One region of the Streptomyces sp. NPDC127092 genome, then DNA from elsewhere that is predicted to be linked to it. Evidence: riboswitches for the same ligand, from Rfam matches in the RefSeq annotation. Region 1 holds a riboswitch; each other region holds the start of a gene.
What was found. A riboswitch is a leader RNA that binds a small molecule or an ion and turns the genes downstream of it on or off. The one in region 1 is predicted to bind cyclic di-AMP.
Positions count from the first base shown of each region.

Region 2: it holds a riboswitch for cyclic di-AMP, as region 1 does, so the genes downstream of both, ACFWJO_RS27055 (M23 family metallopeptidase) here and ACFWJO_RS11825 (transglycosylase family protein) in region 1, are expected to answer to the same signal.
Region 3: it holds a riboswitch for cyclic di-AMP, as region 1 does, so the genes downstream of both, ACFWJO_RS00625 (peptidoglycan DD-metalloendopeptidase family protein) here and ACFWJO_RS11825 (transglycosylase family protein) in region 1, are expected to answer to the same signal.
Region 4: it holds a riboswitch for cyclic di-AMP, as region 1 does, so the genes downstream of both, ACFWJO_RS31990 (transglycosylase SLT domain-containing protein) here and ACFWJO_RS11825 (transglycosylase family protein) in region 1, are expected to answer to the same signal.

Region 1 is NZ_JBHXFE010000011.1:49,218-53,101, forward strand. It holds gene ACFWJO_RS11815 (septum formation initiator family protein) at 1-240, opposite strand, end outside; gene eno (phosphopyruvate hydratase) at 379-1,665, opposite strand; gene ACFWJO_RS11825 (transglycosylase family protein) at 1,932-2,636, opposite strand; cyclic di-AMP (ydaO/yuaA leader) riboswitch at 2,640-2,813, opposite strand; gene ACFWJO_RS11830 (transglycosylase family protein) at 3,071-3,884, opposite strand, start outside.
Region 2 is NZ_JBHXFE010000037.1:22,456-26,339, forward strand. It holds gene ACFWJO_RS27050 (GntR family transcriptional regulator) at 1-162, opposite strand, end outside; gene ACFWJO_RS27055 (M23 family metallopeptidase) at 392-1,162, opposite strand; cyclic di-AMP (ydaO/yuaA leader) riboswitch at 1,175-1,339, opposite strand; gene ACFWJO_RS27060 (M16 family metallopeptidase) at 1,541-2,908, opposite strand; gene ACFWJO_RS27065 (M16 family metallopeptidase) at 2,935-3,884, opposite strand, start outside.
Region 3 is NZ_JBHXFE010000001.1:173,036-176,919, forward strand. It holds gene ACFWJO_RS00620 (SGNH/GDSL hydrolase family protein) at 1-604, opposite strand, end outside; gene ACFWJO_RS00625 (peptidoglycan DD-metalloendopeptidase family protein) at 777-1,766, opposite strand; cyclic di-AMP (ydaO/yuaA leader) riboswitch at 1,771-1,923, opposite strand; gene ACFWJO_RS00630 (tyrosine-protein phosphatase) at 2,297-3,094, shown strand; gene ACFWJO_RS00635 (DUF6126 family protein) at 3,113-3,268, opposite strand; gene ACFWJO_RS00640 (helix-turn-helix domain-containing protein) at 3,287-3,884, opposite strand, start outside.
Region 4 is NZ_JBHXFE010000051.1:56,496-60,379, forward strand. It holds gene ACFWJO_RS31980 (protein kinase) at 1-356, shown strand, start outside; gene ACFWJO_RS31985 (alpha/beta fold hydrolase) at 585-1,496, shown strand; cyclic di-AMP (ydaO/yuaA leader) riboswitch at 1,807-1,996, shown strand; gene ACFWJO_RS31990 (transglycosylase SLT domain-containing protein) at 2,001-2,864, shown strand; gene ACFWJO_RS31995 (polysaccharide deacetylase family protein) at 3,025-3,822, shown strand.

The DNA.
Region 1 (3,884 bases):
GGCGGCCCTGCGCTCCTGCTCGGCGATCTCGCCCTGCTGGGAGACGTACTGCCGCATGGGGTAGGCGAGGGCCACCACGAGCGAGCAGACGACGAGCGCGAGGAAGGCCGCGCGGCCGGTGAGCCGGGAGCGGCGGGCCTGGCGGCGGGTCTGGGAGCGGTAGACACGGGCGGCGGTCTGCTCGCCGAGCAGCCTGATCCGGGTCGCGGTCGAGAACCGGTCCCGGTCCTTCACGGCCATGTCCAGTGCCTCCCCTGATCACACGTGCGTCCCCGCACACGGTACGGGACCGAGTGCGGGGACGCTTCGCTTCGCTACGCCTTTGCTACCTGTTTGATTCTTCGGATGCAAAGCCCGTAACTACGTCGTCAGGGCAGGTCAGCCCTTGAAGCGCGGGAAGGCGGAGCGACCCGCGTACACCGCGGCGTCGTCGAGGATCTCCTCGATGCGCAGCAGCTGGTTGTACTTGGCGACGCGCTCGGAGCGGGCCGGGGCGCCGGTCTTGATCTGGCCGCAGTTGGTGGCGACGGCCAGGTCGGCGATGGTGACGTCCTCGGTCTCGCCGGAGCGGTGGGACATCATGCACTTGAAGCCGTTGCGCTGGGCGAGCTCGACGGCGTCCAGGGTCTCGGTCAGCGAGCCGATCTGGTTGACCTTGACCAGGAGGGCGTTGGCGGAGCCCTCCTCGATGCCGCGGGCGAGGCGCTCCGGGTTGGTGACGAACAGGTCGTCGCCGACCAGCTGGACCTTGGAGCCGAGCTTCTCGGTGATGGTCTTCCAGCCGGCCCAGTCGTCCTCGAACAGCGGGTCCTCGATGGAGACCAGCGGGTACGCGGAGACGAGCTCCTCGTAGTACTCGGTCATCTCGGCGGCCGAGCGGGACTTGCCCTCGAACTCGTACGAGCCGTCCTTGTAGAACTCGGAGGCGGCGACGTCGAGCGCGAGCGCGATGTCCTTGCCGGGCACGTAGCCGGCCTGCTTGATGGCCTCGAGGATGAGGTCGAGAGCCTCGCGGTTGGAGCCCAGGTTCGGGGCGAAGCCGCCCTCGTCGCCGAGGCCGGTGGACAGGCCCTTGGTCTTCAGGACGGACTTGAGGGTGTGGTAGACCTCGGTGCCCCAGCGCAGGGCCTCGGAGAAGGACTCCGCGCCGATCGGCGCGATCATGAACTCCTGGATGTCCACGTTGGAGTCGGCGTGCGAGCCGCCGTTCAGGATGTTCATCATCGGAACGGGCAGCAGGTGCGCGTTCGGGCCGCCGAGGTAGCGGAACAGCGGCAGGTCGGAGGCCTCGGAGGCGGCGTGCGCGACGGCGAGGGAGACGCCGAGGATGGCGTTGGCGCCGAGCGAGGACTTGTCCGGGGTGGCGTCCAGGTCGAACATCGCCTGGTCGATCAGGCGCTGCTCGGTGGCGTCGTAGCCGACGAGCTCCGGGCCGATCTGCTCGATGACGGCGAGAACGGCCTTCTCCACGCCCTTGCCCTGGTAACGGTTGGGGTCACCGTCGCGGAGCTCGAGGGCCTCGAACGCACCGGTGGAGGCACCGGACGGGACGGCAGCACGGCCGGTGCTGCCGTCGTCGAGGCCGACCTCGACCTCGACCGTGGGGTTGCCTCGGGAGTCCAGGATTTCCCGGGCTACGACGACGTCGATGGACGGCACGAGCATCTCCTTCTGGGATGTGACGCTGGTTGTGACGCATGCGGCAAGGTCTCGTACGCCTTGCGACACGAGCCTAACCGGCTCGGGGGCTCCGGCCAGCCGGGCGCCCGCCCCCTGGGACGAAAAAGGACCCAAGGGCATGCATCTGGGGGCGAAAGACCTCTTACCTACTCACGAGTAGGGTGCGGGGCAGAGGAAACCCCGGCCCGGAGCGCACGGGGGAAGGGCACTCCGGACCGGGGTGGTCACTCACCGCGGGAGGGTCGGCAGGCTCACTTGAGGTGGAGCTGCTGGCCCGGGTAGATCAGGTCGGCGTCCTCGACGACGTCCTTGTTCAGCTCGAAGAGCTTGGCCCAGCCGCCCTTGACGCCGTGCGCCTGGGCGATCTTGCTGAGGGTGTCGCCGGCGACGACCTTGTACTCGCCGTCACCCTTCTTGACCTTCTTGCCGGTCGGCGTGGTGACGGTCTTCTTGGCGTCGGCCTTCTTCGGAGCGGTCTGCTTGGGGGCGGACTGCTTCGGGGCCTGGCGCTGCTCGCTGCGGGTCGTCGGCTGCTCGGTGGAGCGCTGCGGAGTGGTGCTCTCGGCGGAGCCGCCGCTGTACGTGGCGCTGGAGAGGCCCACGCCACAGCTCGGCCACGCACCCTTGCCCTGGCCCGCGAGGACCTTCTCGGCGATGGCGATCTGCTGCGACTTGGAGGCCTGGTCGGCGGTGGGGGCGTAGGCGGTGCCGCCGTACGCGGCCCAGGTGGAGGCCGAGAACTGCAGGCCGCCGTAGTAGCCGTTGCCGGTGTTGATGGACCAGTTGCCGCCGGACTCGCACTGGGCGACGGCGTCCCACTCGGAGGCCGTGGCGGCCGAGGCGGTGCCGGCGGCCATCAGCGGGGCCGCGACGGCGACGCCGGCGGCACCGGCGAGCGCGATGGCGCGGGTGGCCTTGGAGGAACGGCGGTGTTTGCCCTTGCCGGAAAGCAGCATGGAAGTTCTCCTCACCGACGCCTGCGAGGTGAGCTGTCGGGTTCGGGCGAGTGAGCTGCCCGGCCGCGTGTCCTGGCACGCGGCTTCACCCCAAGCCGGTCTTCGGCCGTCTGTCTCAACGGCCGGGGCCGGCACTTACCTTGGGTCCCCCGCTCCTGCCTTCGGCGCTTGCGCGACGACTGTTCCCTCCGTCCGGCGGCAGGATTCGGCGTACCGGTCGGCGGGGCCCGCGGTGGCGAGCGGTCACGACCGTAGACACACACCCGGGAGAAGTTCAAAGGGCATCAACCCGGGAAAATCGCCCCTACTTGCACCCCGTCAGGAGGCGTTTACGCAGGTGAGGGGCGACGCCGGCAAACTTTGCGGTCGCGACACGCCAGTTCGAGAAGAGAGACCCATGTCTCACTTACACAGAACGGACATTCAGCCCCGAACTACCCCTTGCCCACGAGCTCGTCGAGCTCCAACTCAAGGCTCTGACCAGGGATGATGAGGTCGGGGTCGGATCCGACGGTCTTCTTGTTGGCGTCATAGAGGGCGGTCCAGCCGCCGGCGAGGCCGTTCTCCTGCGCAATGCCCGACAGGCTGTCACCCGGCTTGACGGTGTATTCGTCCGCCTTGTCCGTGTTGTCGGTATCCGCCGAACCCTCGGCACCCTCACCGGTCTTGTCGGCCGCGGTCGGGTCCGGGGCCGCGTGGCGTCCGGATTCGGGCGAGGTGTCCGTCATGCCCGGTTCTTCTGTCGCGGCGTCACCCCGGTGCTTGCCGGTGCCGGGAGCGGTGGTCGCGTCCGGCGTTCCCGAGGTGCCCGGCGTGACCGACGTGTCGGACGTTCCCGGCGTTACGGGCGTACCGGGCGTCGCGGGAGTCGCGGGCGTGGTCGTGGTGCCGGCCGAGGGAGTGCCGGACGCCGGGCTCGTCGGGGTGGCGGGCGTCGCCGGAGCGGTGGTCGAGGCCGAGGGCTCCGGAGTGGTCCCGGCGGAGCCGGCGGGCAGGCCGTCGGTGCGGTTCGACTCGGGGCGGGGGCCCGTGGACTCCTTGGCGGGCGTGCCGGGGCCGGGGTCGACGCCGGGCGCCTTGCCGTCGTTGGTCAGTCCGGCGATCGGGGCGCAGGTGGCCCACTGGTTGTCGCCGGCCGCGAGCGCCTTGTCCGCGACGGCGATCTGCTGGGCGCGGCTCGCGAGGTCCGCGCTCGGCGCGTAGGCGAGGCCGCCGTGGCGCTCCCAGCTCTCCTGGGTGAACTGGAGT
Region 2 (3,884 bases), on a different contig from region 1:
GCCTTCCGACTCCAGGGTGCGCAGCGCCTCGCGGACCGGGACGCGGGAGACGCCGTAGCGGCGGGCGAGCTGTTCCTCGGTCAGTCTGGCGCCCCGCGCGTACACCCCGGAGACGATGTCGTCCCGGATCGCCGTGCATACCGAGTGCGCGGGAATGCGCATGTCCGACCTCCGAATTCGTCCGCGCTAAACCCCCGTCGGGCGGCGCCTGTCCGGCGACTCTATTGCAGGACGGCGGAATTTCCGATGCCGCCCGGTGACAAAGAACGCAAAAAGCCCCGGCTCGTTTCGAGCCGGGGCTTTCGTGCGGGATGCGCGCGCCGGACCGCGCGGGATTCGCGCCCCGGAAGCCCGCGCCGGACGCCCGTGCCGGATGTCCGTACGGGGTGCGTCAGACGTTGACGCCGCGTGCGCGCAGGTAGGAGATCGGGTTGATGTCGGAGCCGTAGTCCGCGCCGGTGCGCGCCTCGAAGTGGAGGTGCGGGCCGGTGGAGTTGCCGGACGAGCCGGAGACGCCGATCTGCTCGCCCGGCGTGACCTTCTGGCCGACGCGGACGGTGATGGCGGAGAGGTGGCCGTACTGGGTGTACGTGCCGTCGTTCATCCGGATCACGATGTTGTTGCCGTACGCGCCGCCCCAGCCGGCCTCGACGACGGTGCCGGAGCCGACGGAGACGACCTTGCTGCCGTAGGCGGCGTGGAAGTCGATGCCGGAGTGGCTGCCGGAGGACCAGAGCGAGCCGCCGGTCTTGTAGCCGGTGGTCACGTACGAGCCGGCGACGGGGAGCTGGAAGGAGGCGAGGCGCTTGCGCTCCGCCTCGCGGGCGGCGCGCTCCTTGGCCTCGCGGATCTCCTTGGCGCGGGCCTCGGCCTTGCGCTTCGCCTCGGCGGCGGCCTTGACGCGGGCCTCGGCCTCGGCGGCGGCCTTCTCCTGGGCGGCGGCCTGGGCGTCGACGCGCTCGGCGAGGGAGTCCTCGGCGATCACCTGGGTGAGGCCTGTGTCCTCGAGGGAGGTGTCGTCCGTGTCGGCGGCGAGCGCCGGGGAGGCGAGGGTGCCGATCACACCGGTGGTGGCGAGCGTCGCCACGCCGGCGATGCCGGCGCCTCGACGAGCCAGCCGGCTCGGACCACGATGCTTCCCGGTGGCACGGGTGAACGCCATGTAGTGGCTGATCCTTTCCTTCCCTCTCGCCTACCGGGTTAGCTGACGGGTTCGGAGCAGGAAGGTCTCCTACGGGCCCCTCCGCCTGAGCGAAGGCGTCCGATTCACCCCAGGGACTGCGCGTGGGTCCCCGGCTCCCCAGGCTCGCGCCTTGCGGGGACTCGGCGATGACTGTCCGTTGCCGCGGATGCGGCGTCGTGCAACGGCCGGACAGCCGGGTCGACGCTAGGCCGATCTTCTGTCAATCGCCAAACAGACAGCCCAGTTTGTAAGACATGCCACAGGGCAGAAGATCACACTCCTTGGCAATAGGGACATACGGGAGGACCCTGACTAACCGGGTCGTCAGGGTCCTCGAAACCGGGTGCGGCGGCTCAATCAGCCGCTGACGACGGTCACTTCACCGATGCCGAGCGCCCGCACCGGCTCCGCGATCTGCGCCGCGTCGCCGACCAGGACCGTCACGAGCCGGTCCACCGGGAAGGCGTTGACCACGGCCGCGGTCGCCTCCACCGTGCCCGTCTCGGCCAGCCGCGCGTACAACTGCGCCTGGTAGTCGTCCGGGAGGTGCTGCTCGACCTGGTCGGCCAGCGTCCCGGCGACGGACGCGGCCGTCTCGTACTTCAGCGGTGCCACGCCCACCAGGTTCTGCACGGCCACGTCGCGCTCCGCGTCCGTCAGGCCCTCGGCGGCCAGGGTGCGCAGCACCTTCCACAGGTCGTCAAGTGCCGGGCCCGTGTTGGGAGTGTCGACCGAGCCGCTGATGGCGAGCATCGACGCGCCGTTGCCGGCGCCGTCGGAGCGCAGCACCTGGCCGAAGGCCCGCACGCCGTACGTGTAGCCCTTCTCCTCGCGCAGGACGCGGTCCAGGCGGGAGGTGAGGGTGCCGCCGAGGCAGTACGTGCCGAGCACCTGGGCCGCCCACACGCTGTCGTGGCGGTCCGGGCCGACGCGGCCGATGAGCAGCTGCGTCTGGACAGCGCCGGGCCGGTCCACGATGACGACCCGGCCGGTGTCGTCGGCCGTGACGGGCGGCATCGGGCGCGGCGCGGCCGGCTTGCCGCTCCAGGCGCCCAGGGTCTCGGCGAGGACCTTGTCGAGGTCGACGCCGGTCAGGTCGCCGACCACGACGGCGGTGGCGGCGGCCGGACGGACGTACGCGTCGTAGAAGGCGCGGACGGCGGCGGCGTCGATCGCGGCGACGGTCTCCTCGGTGCCCTGGCGCGGCCGGGACATGCGCGAGGCGGCCGGGAACAGCTCCTTGGAGAGCTGCTTGGCGGCACGGCGGGCCGGGTTGGCCGTCTCGTGCGGGATCTCGTCCAGCCGGTTGCGCACCAGCCGCTCGACCTCGGACTCGGCGAACGCCGGGGCGATCAGCGCCTCCGAGAGCAGGCCGAGCGCCTTGGGCAGCCGGGAGACCGGCACCTCGAGCGAGACCCGTACGCCGGGGTGGTCGGCGTGCGCGTCCAGCGTGGCGCCGCAGCGCTCCAGCTCGGCGGCGAACTCCTCGGCCGAGTGCTGGTCGGTGCCCTCGGACAGGGCCCTCGCCATGATCGTGGCGACGCCGTCCAGGCCCTCGGGCTCGGCGTCCAGCGGGGCGTCGAGGAAGATCTCGACGGCCACCACCTGCTGGCCGGGGCGGTGGCAGCGCAGCACGGTCAGGCCGTTGTCGAGCGCGCCGCGCTCCGGGGCCGGGAAGGCCCAGGGCTTCGCCTCGCCCGGGGTGGGCTGCGGGTGGAAGGTCATGCTGGTCAAAGACGTGGCGGCGTCGGTCACCGGTCCGCTCCCTCTTCCTCGTCGCTGTCGGTCTCCTCGGCGGTGTCGCCCACCGGCTCGTAGACCAGGACGGCGCGGTTGTCCGGGCGCAGCCGGGCCTTGGCGACCTCCTGCACCTCCTCGGCGGTGATGTCGAGGACCCGGTCGACGGCGGTCAAGGCCAGCTGCGGGTCGCCGAAGAGCACCGCGTACCGGCACAGTTCGTCGGCGCGGCCGGCGACGGTGCCGAGCCGGTCCAGCCACTCGCGCTCCAACTGGGCCTGGGCGCGCTCCATCTCCTCGGGCGTGGGGCCCTCGGCGGCGAACCGGGCGAGCTCCTCGTCGACGGCCGCCTCGATCTGCGGCACCTCGACGCCGCCGGAGGTCTTGACGTCCAGCCAGCCGAGCGAGGGCGCGCCGGCGAGCCGCAGCAGGCCGAAGCCGGCGGCCACGGCGGTGCGGTCGCGGCGGACCAGCCGGTTGTGCAGGCGGGAGGACTCGCCGCCGCCGAGGACGGTCAGGGCCAGGTCGGCCGCGTCGCACGCGCGCGTGCCGTCGTGCGGCAGCCGGTAGGCCGCCATCAGAGCGCGGGCCGGGACCTCCTCCTCGATGACCTCGCGGCGCTGTTCGCCGATGGTCTCGGGCAGGTCGCCGGGGCGCGGCGCGGGCTTGCCGTCGTGCCCGGGGATGGAGCCGAAGTACTTCTCCACCCAGGCGAGGGTCTGCTCGGGGTCGATGTCGCCGACGACCGAGAGCACCGCGTTGTTCGGCGCGTAGTACGTACGGAAGAAGTTCCGCGCGTCTTCCAGGGTGGCGGCGTCCAGGTCGGCCATCGAGCCGATCGGGGTGTGGTGGTACGGGTGGCCCTCCGGGTACGCGAGGGCGGTGAGGCGCTCGAAGGCGGTGCCGTAGGGCACGTTGTCGTAGCGCTGGCGGCGCTCGTTCTTGACGACGTCGCGCTGGTTCT
Region 3 (3,884 bases), on a different contig from region 1:
GGACCTGGGCGGCGCGCAGCGCGACCCGGGTGTGGCCCTCGGGTGACAGGTGCAGCCGGTCCTCGTCCCAGGCGCGGCGGTCCTGGACGGACTTCAGCGACCACAGGTCGAGCACGGGGCAGCCGTACCGGTCGGCGATGGCCCGGACGTGCCCGTTGTACGTGGCGATCTTGCCCCTCAGGTGCTTGAGGAGGGGCACGTCGCGCGTGTCGAAGCCGGTGGTCACCATGACAGTGCCGACGGCGGAGGTGAGGTCAGCCACCGCGCGCTCGAAGCGCTCGGCGACGTCGTCCGGGTCGGTGCCGGGGCGGATGATGTCGTTTCCGCCCGCGCAGAAGGTCACGAGGTCCGGGGCGAGTTCCTTCGCCCGCGGGACCTGCTCCATGACGATCTGGTCGAGAAGGCGCCCCCGTACGGCGAGATTGGCGTACCGGAAGTCCTCGTGCTCCGGCAGTTCGTCGGCCAGCAGGACCGCGAACCGGTCCGCCCAGCCGACGAACGTCCCGTCGGGCCCGGGGTCTCCGACGCCCTCGGTGAAGCTGTCACCGATCGCCGCGTACGACCCGAATGCGTTCTTGTCTGTTGATCTCGAATCGTCTGCCACGGGAGCACATCTTTCCCCTCGGGATGTGACCTACGCGACCGTAAGGAGGGGTTGACGGTGGGTGACATATGCCACCGATAAAGATTCCACCAAGCCGGAATACGCCGGAGGCCCGGCACGGGTGTGCCGGGCCTCCGGGGCGCCGTCCGGTGAGGCCGGTGCTGACGTGAGGTCAGATGCCCACGCCGTGCTGGCGCAGGTAGGCCAGCGGGTCGATGTCGGAGCCGTAGCTCGGGCCGGTGCGGATCTCGAAGTGGAGGTGCGGGCCGGTGGAGTTGCCGGTCGAGCCGGAGAGGCCGATCTGCTGGCCGCCGCTCACGGACTGGCCGGCGGAGACGGACAGCGAGGAGAGGTGGGCGTACTGGGAGTACGTGCCGTCGGCGTGCTGGATGACGACCTCGTTGCCGTAGGCGCCGCTCCAGCCGGCGGAGTAGACGGTGCCGGGGCCGACCGCGCGGACGGAGGTGCCGGAGGAGGCGATGAAGTCGACACCGGTGTGGTAGCCGGAGGACCACATGGAGCCGGAGGCCCGGTACGGGGTGGAGATGCCGCCGCCGACGGGGGCGACCCAGCCGGAGGAGCTGGCCGCACCGGCCGACGAGGAGCCGGCGGACGAGGACGACGAGGAGGAGGACGCCGAGTCCGAGGAGGAGACGGCGGCCGGGGCCGAGGCGCGCTCGCTGCCCCGGGAGGCGCGGGTGGGCGCGTCGTCGCCGTTCTTGGCGGAGCTCTTGGGGGCGGCGGCCTTCGGCGCGGCGGCCTTGGGAGCGGGCGTGGCCTTGGCGGTGTTCTTGGCGCCGAGGGTGAGCTTCATGCCGGGGAGGATCAGCGAGGGGTTGTCGCCGACGACCTGGCGGTTGTCGCGGTAGAGCTTCTGCCAGCCGCCGGCGAGGTGGTGCTCGGTGGCGATCTTCGACAGGTAGTCGCCGCGCACGACGGTGTACGTCTTCGCCTTGGCCGGGGCCTTGGCGGGGGTCGCGACGGCGGGGGCAGCGGCGGCGACGGCCTGCTGCGGAGCGGCGGGGGCGGCCTGCTCGGCGGCGTGCGCGCCGGTGGCGCCGATCAGCGGGAGGGCGACGACGGCGCCTCCGGTGCCGGCGGCCACGAACCCGCGGGTGATCGGGTTGGCCTTGGGGCGGCGGTGCTTACCCTTCGCGGGCATGGCGAATTCCTCTCCGTCGCCTGCGAGGTGAGCTGTCGGGTTCGGACTGGAGATGTCCGGCCGCGTGGTCGCGCGGCTTCACCCCAAGCCGTCCTTCGGAGGGATCGGCGTCTTACCTGGGTCCCCCGCTCCTGCCGTGTACGGGTGGGTGCGGATTCCGGTCGGCGGCAGGATGAGGCGGTCCGTCCGGAGTGAGCGCGACGCTAGACGAGCGGAGACGACAGGAACAAGCCACAGGTTCCACGGATTCGTTTGCCGCGTGAATTCCGACCGGAATTCCGGTCACCCTCCGTCGATGACGCCCCTTCGATTTCCCTTTGCCCAAGGGAATTTGAAAAAGACGATCAGCCACGGTCCGTCACGTGTATGACGCTCCTCACGCCCCGGAGCCCATCTCCCCTGCAACCAGGGCGCCTTATGTCCAATCAGTCAATTCGGACAGATCGCGCATTCCATCCCGATGGGGTGTGGGCGGAGCGTTCCAGCCATGATGATTGCCCCAGGAACCGATCTCGAGAGCAGGAGCAACCGTGACGCAAGCGACGACCGAGCCCGAGCTCACCGGCGTACGCAACTTCCGCGACCTGGGCGGACTGCCGACCGTGGACGGCCTGTCCGTGCGCCCCGGGCGACTCTTCCGCAGCGGCCACCTGGCGCACGCCACGACCGAGGACGCGGAGTTCCTCGCCACCCTGGACCTCCACACCGTCTTCGACTTCCGCAACGAGGCGGACCGGAGCATCGAGGGCCCGGACGTCGACCTCCCCGGCGTGCGGAACGTGAACATACCCCTGAGCGACCCCGCCGACGGCAAGGAGTTCTGGAAGCTGGTCCGCAACGGGGACGTGGTCCAGCTGCGCGAGCTGCTCGGCGACGGCAAGGCCGCCGCCCGGATGTCCGATTCGTACCGGAAGATGGTCGTCGGGAAGACCGCCGAGCACAGCCGGATCCTGCACGCGATGGCCGAGGACAGCGTCCCCGCCCTGATGCACTGCGCGGCCGGCAAGGACCGGGCCGGGCTGGCGATCGCGATCTCGCTGCTCGCGGTCGGCGTGGAGCGCGAGGCGATCGAGGAGGACTACCTGAAGTCCAACGCCCCGCACCGCCGCTACAAGGTGCAGCGCAGCTCCACCGCTCCGGACGCGATGTCGCCCGACGTGATGGAGCTGCTGAGCCCGCTCTTCGACGCGCGGGTGGAGTATCTGCGGGCCGCCTTCGACGCCATCGAGGAGACCTGGGGCTCCGTCGACGCCTACCTGACGGAGGGCCTGCGGCTCGCCCCGGAGACCCGCGAGCGGCTGCGCGAGCGGCTGCTCACCGGCGCGTAGCCCCCTGAGGAGGCTCCCCTACTGGTTCTGCGCGCCCAGGGCGAACAGCAGGTAGAGGAACGCGGCGAAGAGGTGGCCGGCGACCAGGTAGGCGAAGAGCCGGAGCACCAGGCCCTTGGGGAACTTGCCGCCACCGCGCTCCTCGCCGGTGACCGGTACGGATTTGTCGGACATGTCGATCCTCTCTGAGGGTCAGCGGCGGTGCGGAGTGCCGTCGCCGAGGCACAGCTCGGCGGCGGGACTCTGCATCAGCGTGTGGACGAACAGCAGCTCGGCGCCGCCGCGGGTGGCGGCGCCGATGCGGTGCGGGGTGAGCGAGTCGAAGTGCGCGCTGTCCCCCGGGTCGAGCACGTGCACGGCGTCACCGAGCGCGAGCCTGACCCGGCCGTCGAGGACGTGGATCCACTCCTCGCCAGGGTGGACCCGCACGATGTCGGCGCTGGTGGCGTACGGCACGTGGACGCGCAGCGCCTGCATGGCGCGGCCCGCGCCTCCGGCGGGGCGGTAGATCCAGCCGTCGGCCTCGACGGCCTCGGCCTTCCCGCCCCGGATCACCGGGTCGCGTTCGGGCGGAACCTCGCCGAGCAGCTCGGAGACCGTCGTACCGTAGATGCGGGCGAGCGCGAGCAGCATGGGCAGCGAGGGCTGCCGGTTGCCCGTCTCCAGGCGCGAGAGGTGCGCCGGGGAGAGGCCGGCCCGCTGGGCGGCGGCCTCCAGGGTGAGCCCGCGCCGGCGGCGCAGTCCGCGCAGCTGGGGGGCGACGTCCGGCAGGACGTCGGAGGAGGCGGAG
Region 4 (3,884 bases), on a different contig from region 1:
GCTACACCCAGGGCGACCTGGAACTCGTCATCGTCCCGGGCCGCGACACGACGGCGCGCTTCTCCGACAAGCCCATCGTCTATCAGGAGGACCTCGAGCCGGAGCTGGCCCCCTGGCGCGCCTCCAGCTGGTCCAGCGCCAGCGGAATGCGCGTGATCGAGGTCGGTGCGACGCAGTACGCCACCGGTGACTTCACCTGGGCGGACGACCGGGGGCGCGAGCTGTTCGTCCGCAACGCGGCCGTGCTCATCGCGGGCAGCTACCACCTCGTGATCGTCATCGGGCCCGAAAGCCGGCGCGACGAGGTCGGGAAGGTCCATGACCACGTCCTGGGGACGTACCGCAGGGCGACGTGAGCGCCCTGGCTCCCGGGACCGAGCCCCGTGCGTACCGCGTGGTGCAGGAGGCGCCGACCGACGTGATCACGCACGCCCTCGTCGTCCGGGCGGCCGGCGCGCTGACCGGCGAAAGGCCCGCCGTCGCGTTGAGGTACCGTCGACCCGCCCCAACAGCACGCCCTGACCACCCCGTTCGGTTCGTCGCGCGCCACGGGCCGAGCCCAGACACGTCGAGGAGACGCGACCATGACCCGTGCGGACGGACCGCGGCCGGCCCCCGAAGCGATACCGCTCGACCTCCCCGTGGACGGGACGACGCTCCGCGTGCTGCGCTTCGGCACGGGTCCGCGGACCGCGGTCGCCGCCCACGGCATCTCGGCCTCGGGGATGTCCTTCGCGGCCGTCGCCCGGCACCTGCCGGCGGACTGGTCGCTGTACGCGGTCGACCTGCGCGGCCGCGGCGGCAGCTCGACCGCCTCCGGTCCGTACGGCATCGACCGGCACGCCGCCGACCTCGTGACGGCGGCCCGGGCCTGGGGCGACGGCGGGCCCGTGGTCCTGACCGGCCAGTCCATGGGCGCGTACGTGGCGCTGCGCGCCGCCGCCCGGGCGCCCGGCCTCTTCGAGCGCCTCCTGCTGATCGACGGCGGCCTGCCGATCCCGCTGCCCGCCGACGCGGACCCCGACGCGGTGCTGGCGGCCAGCCTGGGACCGGCGCTCGCCCGGCTCTCGATGACGTACGACAGCGACCAGGCCTACGTCGACTTCTTCCGCGCCCACCCGGCGCTCGGGCCGCACTGGAACGCGGACATCGAGTCGTACGTCCGCTACGACCTCACCGGCCCCGAAGGCGCCCGCCGTTCCCGGGCCCAGGAGGCGGCCGTCCGACAGGACGGGCGCGAACTCCTCACCGGCGCCGCGTCGTTCGGCACCGACCTGGCGGGCCTGAAGGTGCCCGCCCTGCTGCTGCACGCGCCGCTCGGGCTGCTCGGCGAGGCCCCCGGCATGCTGCCGCCCGCGCTCGTCGACCACTGGACCGCGCAGGCGCCGAACCTGACCGCCGAGTTCGTGCCGGACTGCAACCACTACACGATCCTCATGGGCGAGCCGGCCCGCCTGGTCGCGGAACGGCTGGTGGCGCCGCACGGCCGCGCCTGACGCACTCCATTGCAGGGCAAAACGGACGATGTCCGGTTATTCCCCTGCAATGCCGGAATGCGGATCTGATTCCACAAGCGGGTATTTCGCTCTCCAGTAAAGGGCCCGGTCGGCGCGCGTGATCTGAATCACGCCGGACCGGGCCCTCCTGCTGCTGGCGGAGCGTCAGGTGCCGTATTGCGGAAAACGGTTGGTGCGGCGACGCGTACCGGGCGGAATGATCCTTTCGTAATTCCTGCTAGATCAATTTTCCGCAAGGAATTCCCGCCTTGTTTTCCGGATTTGTTTTCGCATAGCGTCGCCCCGCAACCGGACGGAAACGCCGAATCCTGCCGCCGTCCGGGCGACCGCACTCACCACACATCCGGCAGGAGCGGGGGACCCAGGTTTGCCGCCGGTCCCGGTCTCCGGGGACGGCTCGGGGTGAAGCCGCGCACGCCGCGGCCGGGCATCTCCTGCCCGAACCCGACAGCTCACCTCGCAGGCGGAGGAGAGGAACCCGCCATGCGTGGACACGGCAAGCACCGCCGCCCCAAGAACGTCCCGCTCACCCGCGGCATCGCCGCCGTGAGCCTCACCGGCAGCGCCGCCCTCGCGCTTCCGCTGGCCGGAGCCACCAGCGCGGCCGCGGCCGCTCCGCAGGGCACGCACTCCGTCGCAGTGGCAAAGCCCGCGGTTTCGGCGGCCCTCCAGTCGGTCACGGCGAACGCCTCGAAGGCGGCCTCCCGGGTCGCGCCGGTGAAGTATTCCGTAGTCGCCGGCGACTCGCTCTCGAAGATCGCCGGGAAGTACGGGGTGAAGGGCGGCTGGAAGAAGCTCTACCGCGACAACCGGAAGGTCGTCGGCAAGGACCCCGGTCTCATCCGGCCCGGCCAGAAGCTCTCCGTCGCCGCCACCCGGACCGCGCCCCGCCCGGCGGCCCCGGCCCCCGCCACCCGCGCCTCCGTCACCACGCGCTCCGCCGCCTCCGCCCCGGCCCCGGCCGTCAAGGCCGCCGCCACCGCCGCCACCAAGGCCGCGTCCGCGAGCACCGCCGGCTACACGTACGCCGACAACCTCGAGGGCTGGATCCGCGAGTCCCTCGACATCATGGCCCGCGAGGGCATCCCCGGCACGTTCGACGGCATCTACCGCAACATCATGCGCGAGTCGTCCGGCAACCCCCGCGCGATCAACAACTGGGACTCGAACGCCCTCGCCGGCACCCCGTCCAAGGGCCTGCTCCAGGTGATCGACCCCACCTTCCAGGCCTACCACGTCGCGGGCACCGCCAACGACCCCTACGACCCCGTGGCCAACATCACGGCCGCCTGCAACTACGCCGCCGCCCGCTACGGCTCGATCGACAACGTCTTCGGCGCGTACTGACCGACCGGTTCACCGCCACGGCACGGCCGGGCAGCCCTCAGGGGCCGCCCGGCCGTGCCGTTCCCCACCGTTCCCGCACGTCGATGAAACCTTCCGGCCGTCTCTTCCGTCCTCCCCTGCGGGAGCCGTTCGGGACGAAGACGCTGGGAGTGGGCACCGCATGGGGCTGAAGGGCAAGTACACCGCACACATAGCCGTGGTGGCTTCGGCGGTCGCGATCGGTCTGGCCTCGTGGGGGGCCGCCGCGCTGACGGACACCGAGGCCGAGGCCCGGGCGGGGGAGCGGCAGGAGCAGCGGGTGCCGGCCGGGGACGCCAAGGGCCCGGCGCAGGTGCCGCCGGTGAAGGTCCCTCAGAGCATCGCGCACGCCGCCGAGGCGGGCGGAACGTCGGTGAACATCACCATCGACGACGGTCCCGACCCGCGGTGGACGCCCCAGGTGCTCGACATCCTCAAGGAGAACGACGTCAAGGCCGTGTTCTGCATGGTCGGTCCGCGGGCGAAGGAGTTCCCCGAACTGGTCAAGCGGGTCGTGGCCGAGGGACACCGGCTCTGCGACCACACCGTGTCCCACGACACCACCATGGACAAGAAGCCCGTCGACTACCAGAAGCAGCAGATCCTCGACGCGAAGCGGATGATCGAGGAGGCGGCCGGCGGAGCGAAGGTGGAGTACTACCGCGCCCCCGGCGGCGCGTTCACCCCGAACAGCCGGCGCATCGCCGCCGAGGCCGGGATGCGGCCGCTCGGCTGGAACGTGGACACCAAGGACTTCGAGCTGCCGGGCACCGGCGCCATCGTCAACACGGTGAAGCAGGAGCTGTCCAACGGACCGACGATCCTCTTCCACGACGGCGGCGGCGACCGCGCCCAGACCGTCGCGGCGCTGAAGCAGGTGCTGCCGTGGCTGAAGGAACAGGGCCACCCGACCAGCTTCCCGGTGCGGACCACGCCCTGAACCGCCGGACACCGCCCGGGCGGGCAGGGTCCGGGCCGGACCCCGCCTGAGGACCGTCCGGC